Linked DNA regions of Paracoccus pantotrophus. The main gene of each other region encodes a partner of the protein of the gene in region 2 in a complex. Links are inferred from orthologs where the notes say so. Each region holds a gene or a part of one and is shown on either strand. Other genes may lie near its edges.

The links.
Region 1: the proteins of nusB (region 2) and rpsJ are in contact, whole or in part, in a solved structure (PDB 3D3B), measured with the Escherichia coli proteins. The link is inferred for Paracoccus pantotrophus from one-to-one orthologs.

Annotation. Positions count from the first base shown.
Region 1 is NZ_CP044426.1:1,526,500-1,529,602, forward strand. What follows is about bases 307-3,094. They hold rpsJ (30S ribosomal protein S10), read right to left. Parts: upstream 1,961-3,094; coding sequence 1,652-1,960; downstream 307-1,651. Other genes in these bases: rplD (50S ribosomal protein L4), read right to left, coding at 307-904; rplC (50S ribosomal protein L3), read right to left, coding at 904-1,641; tuf (elongation factor Tu), read right to left, coding at 2,804-3,094. In the rest of the region: ESD82_RS18065 (50S ribosomal protein L23), read right to left, coding at 1-287; more of rplD, read right to left, coding at 284-306; more of tuf, read right to left, coding at 3,095-3,103. UniProt on the Escherichia coli protein: Involved in the binding of tRNA to the ribosomes. Part of the processive rRNA transcription and antitermination complex (rrnTAC). The complex forms an RNA-chaperone ring around the RNA exit tunnel of RNA polymerase (RNAP).
Region 2 is NZ_CP044426.1:934,251-937,550, forward strand. The notes cover bases 251-3,235. They hold nusB (transcription antitermination factor NusB), read right to left. Parts: upstream 2,001-3,235; coding sequence 1,500-2,000; downstream 251-1,499. Other genes in these bases: ESD82_RS15075 (DUF481 domain-containing protein), read right to left, coding at 251-691; ESD82_RS15080 (hypothetical protein), read right to left, coding at 1,115-1,417; ESD82_RS15090 (6,7-dimethyl-8-ribityllumazine synthase), read right to left, coding at 1,997-2,548; ribB (3,4-dihydroxy-2-butanone-4-phosphate synthase), read right to left, coding at 2,553-3,235. Also shown: more of ESD82_RS15075, read right to left, coding at 1-250; more of ribB, read right to left, coding at 3,236-3,300. UniProt on the Escherichia coli protein: Part of the processive rRNA transcription and antitermination complex (rrnTAC). The complex forms an RNA-chaperone ring around the RNA exit tunnel of RNA polymerase (RNAP).

The DNA.
Region 1 (3,103 bases), 590 kb from region 2 along the record:
GTCGAGACGTCGATGCTGTTGCCAGCTTCCAGCGTCACATAGGCCTTCTTCACGTCCGAGCGCACGCCGGGGCGGCCACGGAAACGCTTGGTCTTGCCCTTGGTGATGGTCGTGTTCACGGCCTTCACCTTGACGTTGAACAGAGCCTCGACGGCCTGCTTGATCGCCGGCTTGGTCGATTCCTTGGCCACCTGGAAGACATAGGCGTTGGCATCGCCCACCAGGGTGGCCTTTTCGGTGATGACCGGCTTGACGATCACGTCGTAATGTTCGGGTTTCACGCTCATTTCAGGCGAGCCTCCAGAGCTTCGACACCGGCGCGCGTCAGCACGAGCGTATCGCGGCGCAGGATGTCATAGACATTGGCACCCATCGAGGGCAGCACATCGACGCCTTCCAGGTTGCGGGCGGCGCGGGCGAAATTCTCGTTCACCTCGGCACCGTCGATCACCAGGACGCGCTTCCAGCCGTTTTCCTTGACCGCCTTGGCGACGGCCGCGGTCTTGGCTTCCCCGATGTTCAGGCTGTCCACGACCACCAGCTCGCCCGCGGCGGCCTTGGCCGACAGGGCGTGCTTCAGGCCAAGCGCGCGGACCTTCTTGGGCAGGTCGAACGCGTGGCTGCGCGGGGTCGGGCCCTTGTAGACGCCGCCGTGACGGAAGATCGGCGCCTTGCGGGAACCGTGACGGGCGCCGCCGGTACCCTTCTGGCGGTAGATCTTCTTGGTCGAGTAGCTGACATCCGACTTGCCCAGCACCGAATGGGTGCCCGCCTGCGCCTTCGCACGCTGCCAGCGCACGACGCGGTGCAGGATGTCCGCACGCGGTTCAAGCCCGAAGATGTCATCGCTCAGGTCGATGTCCCCGGCCTTGCCGGCATCGAGCGTGATAACGTCGAGTTTCATCAGTTGTCTCCTTCGGGCGCGGCGGCCTCGGCAGGGGCGGCAGCCTCGGCCTGGGCAGCTTTCGAACGGGTCGCGGCCGGGAAAACGGTGTTTTCGGCCAGCGGCTTCTTCACGGCGTCCTTGATCGTGACCCAGCCACCCTTGGAACCCGGCACCGAGCCCTTGACCATGATCAGGCCACGCTCGGCATCGGTCTTGACGACCTGCAGGTTCTGGGTGGTGACGCGCACGGCACCCAGATGACCGGCCATCTTCTTGCCCTTGAACACCTTGCCCGGATCCTGGCACTGGCCGGTCGAGCCATGCGAGCGGTGGCTGATCGACACGCCGTGCGAGGCGCGCAGACCGCCGAAATTGTGCCGCTTCATCGCGCCGGCAAAGCCCTTGCCGATCGAGGTGCCGGCGATGTCGACATACTGGCCTTCGAAGTAATGGTCGGCGACGATCTCCTCGCCCACCTCGACCAGGTTCTCGGGCGAGACGCGGAATTCCGCGATCTTGCGCTTGGGCGCGACATTCGCCTTGGCGAAATGGCCGCGCAGCGCGGCGGTCGTGCGCTTGGCCTTGGCCTCGCCCGCGCCGAGCTGCAGCGCCACGTAGCCGTCTTTCTCGGCGGTGCGCTGAGCGATGACCTGCACGTTGTCCACGTGCAGTACGGTGACGGGCACCTGACGCCCGTCTTCCAGGAACAGCCGGGTCATGCCCAGCTTCTTGGCGATAACACCAGTCCGCAGCATGATGGCCTCCTTACACCTTGATCTCGACATCCACGCCGGCGGCGAGGTCGAGCTTCATCAGGGCGTCCACGGTCTGGGGGGTCGGGTCGACGATGTCCAGCAGGCGCTTATGCGTGCGGATTTCCCACTGGTCGCGGGATTTCTTGTCGATATGCGGGCCGCGCAGAACGGTGAATTTCTCGATCTTGTTGGGCAGCGGAATCGGGCCGCGGACCTGCGCGCCGGTGCGCTTGGCGGTGTTCACGATTTCCTGCGTGCTGGCATCCAGGACGCGGTAATCGAACGCCTTCAACCGGATGCGGATATTCTGGCTTTGCATTCTCATCCCTCTTGCGGGGAGTTCAAGTTGAGAGGCTGACGACACACCACGCACCGCCAGCGTCGAACCGTATAAACAAGAGCAGGCCGCCCCCATAGCGGACGGCCCGGCGCAAGGCAACCGATTCTTTTCGCAAGAACAGGAACCGGCAGCGATGCGCCCGTCTAGCGGTTTCCGCGGCGGCGGTCAAGCACCCGGCCCGGCCCGCGCCATCATGAAAGCTGCTGCCGGCGGCGCGGTTTAAGCCGAACGTGCCCGCTCAAGCTCCGTCTTACTGGCGAATGTCGTGAAGGCTCTGCTGCCGCAATTCTCGCGACACTATCCGCCCCTGAAAGGCGCCGTCCCGTCCACCGAGGTTTCCCACGCCAATCCCCCGGGCCGAATGACGCGCCCGGGGCCTGCGCAAGGCACGGCCCGGCATCCCCGTGCCGGCAGGGCTGGTCTTTCGCGGCATCCAGGTCGTGCCTTCGGCACGCCGCTATCATCGGAGGCAGTCGAAAGCATCCTTACCCCATTCGCCCAATCGGGCTTTCCCGGCCTGACGGAATGAAGACGCGAAAACCCGCCCTCGGGCGGGTTTCACGTCACGGCAGCCTCCAGGAGCGGCTTCGACGAAAGTCACGGCGAGCCTGCCCCCCTCTCCGGCCCCTCTCCCGCGCGTCCGCTTTGCCTTGCTTCTTTCTTGCCGAAATATCCCGGGGTCCGGGGCAGCGCCCCGGCTGCCGCGCCGCGGCAAGCAGAAAGGCCGCCCCCTGCGGAGCGGCCCCTCATCGCGATATCCCTCGCGGGATCACCCGATGATCCCGGGCGGGGCAGCGGCGCAGGGCCGCCGCCCCCGCCAGATCACTTCAGGATCTTCGACACCACGCCGGCGCCGACCGTGCGGCCGCCCTCGCGGATGGCGAAGCGCAGCTTCTCCTCCATCGCGATCGGCGCGATCAGCTCCACCGTGAACTTCAGGTTGTCGCCCGGCATCACCATCTCGGTGCCCTCGGGAAGCTTCACCGTCCCGGTCACGTCCGTCGTGCGGAAGTAGAACTGCGGACGGTAGTTCGCGAAGAACGGCGTGTGCCGGCCACCCTCTTCCTTGGTCAGGATATAGGCCTCGGCCTCGAACTCGGTATGCGGCGTCACCGAGCCGGG
Region 2 (3,300 bases):
ACAGGATGTAGCCGACTTCGGTGTCGGAAACGAAGGGATCGTCGGCGGGTTCATCCAGGTCGACCTTCTTGGTGTAGCGCACGCCGACACCGGCCTGCACGCGCCAGGCGGTGGTGTCGCTGTTGATGATCCGATAGCCCGGACCCACGCCGAGGAAGGCGTCGCGCTTCAGCCGGCCCTCCTGGTCTGCGATCTCTTCGGCGGTCAGCCCGTCGAAATCGCCGGCCAGCCCGTCGGTCGCCACGCGACCCAGGGCAAAGGCATAGAAGCGGTCGTTGATGTTGTAGAGACCGTCATAGATGACATAGGTCTTTTCGGTATCGGTATCGCCGTCGTCATCCTCGCCATATTCCAGCAGGATGCCGACCGATTGCGAGAACGCGCCCTGGTTGTGCGACAGGCGGCCGGCCAGGCTGAAGTCCTGGTTCTCGTTGTTGCCGGTGCGGCCGGCATAGGTCAGCGCGACCGAGCCGAAGGTGCCTTCGCGGCGCTCGGGATTGCCGAAGCGATAGGCGTCGGACGAGCGCTCGAAATCGTCGCGCACCGCATCCTCGACATCGCGCATCTGTTCGTTGACTTCCGTGATCCCGGCGGCGTCGGCGCCCGTGGCGATTTCGGATTGCGCGAAGGCGGGGGCCGAAAATGCGGCGGCCAGGGCCGTGGCACCGGCGAGGTAAGCAAGCGTCTTCATTGTATCAGTCCTTTTCCGAACCGTTTCGTGTCCGTGGCGCCGCCCTTGCGGAACCACGAGCATCTCTGCTGGCTCAGAGGTAGAACCGTCATGCCCGACGATAAAGAGGTCCGGAAAACTGCGCCGAACCTCGCAAAAACGTGAAATTCGGCGGGAACCTGCCCATCGGCGGAAAACGGATCATGCGAAATCGTGATGAAACCTTTTCGCCCGCAGGTTGCACGGCAATTTTTGCCCCGGTCTCAGCCGGGTAACAGGACACCACATGGCTCACGAAATATGACAATCTTCCACGTTGCGGCAGCCGGCTCGGATTGCACAAAAAAAAGGCGCCCGATAGGCGCCTTTCCGAGATGGAATTGTTGCGAAAGGTCCACAGTGGCAAGGCAAAAATGCAGCGCCGCTTCCGAGCCGCCGCGGCGATCAGCGCGGGCCTGCGGCGGGGACCGAGGCCGGCGCCGGACGCCGCCGAATCCGCTGCCGCAGGCCGCCGCCGCGGCCTTCCTTGCGGGCCATCAGCATGATCCGGATGCCGAACTGCACCCCCGAAAACAGGATGGTGTGAAAGACGACCAGCATCAGCACCGCCATCCAGCCGCCGCGCGTGGCCGTCACCAGGTGCCGCAGCGTGCCGACATCCAGCGCCAGAAGCAGCGCGGTGAACACCAGCGCCAGCGCGAAGCCGATGGCGATGCTGACGATGTAAAGCCGGACGAGTTGCGGCATCTTCTTTCCCGGAACAGACAAGCCTGGCCATTCTAGCGCGGATCGCGGCAGAGCCCGAGAAGAAAATCCCGCGCGCCCCGCGTCAGAATGCCTCGGGCCGGGCTTCGCGCGCCATATGGTCCAGCACGGCATTGACGAATTTCGACTCGCGCCCCTCGGCGAAGAAGGCCTGCGCCAGGCGGACATATTCGGCGATGACCACCTTGGGCGGGGTCTTGGGCGTCACCAGTTCGGCGCCCGCGGCACGAAAGACCGAGCGCAGCACCGGGTCGATGCGGTCGATGGGCCATTTTGCCACCAGTGCGCGGTCGGTCATCTGGTCGATCCTGGACTGCCAGGTGACGGCATCGTCGACGATTCGGGTGAACAGCGCCTGATCCGCCTCGGCCGAGACGATGTCGTCGTCCTCGTCCTCGCGGCCGATGCGCCAGTTCAGGAACTCGCGCTGCACCCGGTCGGCGGACTGGCCGCCCGCCTCCATCTGGAACAGCGCCTGCACCGCATAAAGCCGCGCGGCCGCGGCGCGGGCCTGCCGCGCCTGCCGGTCGCCGTCGCGGCGCGTCTTGTCGCCCGGCCCGCTCATGCGTTGCCCGGCCCGTCGATCTCGCCGGCCAGCCGGATCACGTCGCGCGGCACCGAGGCATCGCCGCGCGGCGATTGCCCGGCCCAGCCGCGCTTGAGCGCGATCAGATGCAACGCCGCCGCCGCCGCGCCGCCGCCCTTGTTCTGGCCCTGCGGATCGGCGCGGACCTCGGCCTGGGCGGTGTTCTCGACCGTCAGGATGCCGTTGCCGATGCAATGGCCCTGCAGGCCCAGCAGCATCAGCCCGCGCGAGCTGTCGTTGCATACGGTGTCGTAATGCGTCGTCTCGCCCCGGATCACGCAGCCAAGCGCGACATAGCCGTCATAGAGATTGCGCCCGCCCGCCAGGGCGATGGCCGTGGGAATTTCCAGCGCGCCGGGCACCTCGACCAGATCGACGGTGGCGCCGGCGGATTCGGCCACGGCGCGCGCGCCGGCGATCAGCCCGTCGGCGATCTGGCGGTAATAGGGCGCGACCACGATCAGCAGGCGCGCGCCGCCCTCGATCCGGGGCAGCGGCAATTGGTCATGTTCGATGCTGGCGGCCATGGCGTCACTCTTTGGGAATCGAACGGGTGGAATGGATCGAAAGCCCGTAGGCGTCAAGCCCGACCACCTTCACCGGCGCCGAATTGGTCAGCACCACCAGCTCCGACAGCCCCAGCGCCGAGAGGATCTGCGCCCCCAGCCCGTATTGGCGCAGCACATGCGAGGAGACCTCGTCCTGGCGCGGCAGGCGCGGCTCGAGGTCGCGGAACAGCACCACCACGCCCCGGCCCTCTTCGGCGATGATGCGCATGGCGGCGTCCAGGGTGCCGGCATTCTCGCGCCCGATCCCCAGGACGTCGTGCAGCGGGTCCAGCACATGCATGCGCACCGGCACCGGGCCGGGCGCGGTCAGGTCGCCCTTGGTCAGCACGATATGCTCGGCCCCCGAGGTCTCGTCGGCGAAGATGCGCATCATCCAGTCGCCGCCATGGATCGAATGCACGGCGCGCTGGCCACGCTCGGCGATCAGGTTGTCGTGGCGGCGGCGATAGGCGATCAGGTCGCTGATGGTGCCGATCTTCAGCCCGTGCTTTTGCGCGAATGCCACCAGGTCCGGCAACCGCGCCATGGTGCCGTCCTCGTTCATGATCTCGCAGATCACGCCCGAGGGATTCAGCCCCGCCAGCCGCGCCACGTCGACGGCCGCCTCGGTATGGCCGGCGCGCACCAGCACGCCGCCCTCGCGGGCGCGTAGCGGAAACACGTGGCCGGGCGTGGCGATGTCGGCCGCGCCCTTGCTGGGGTCGATGGCC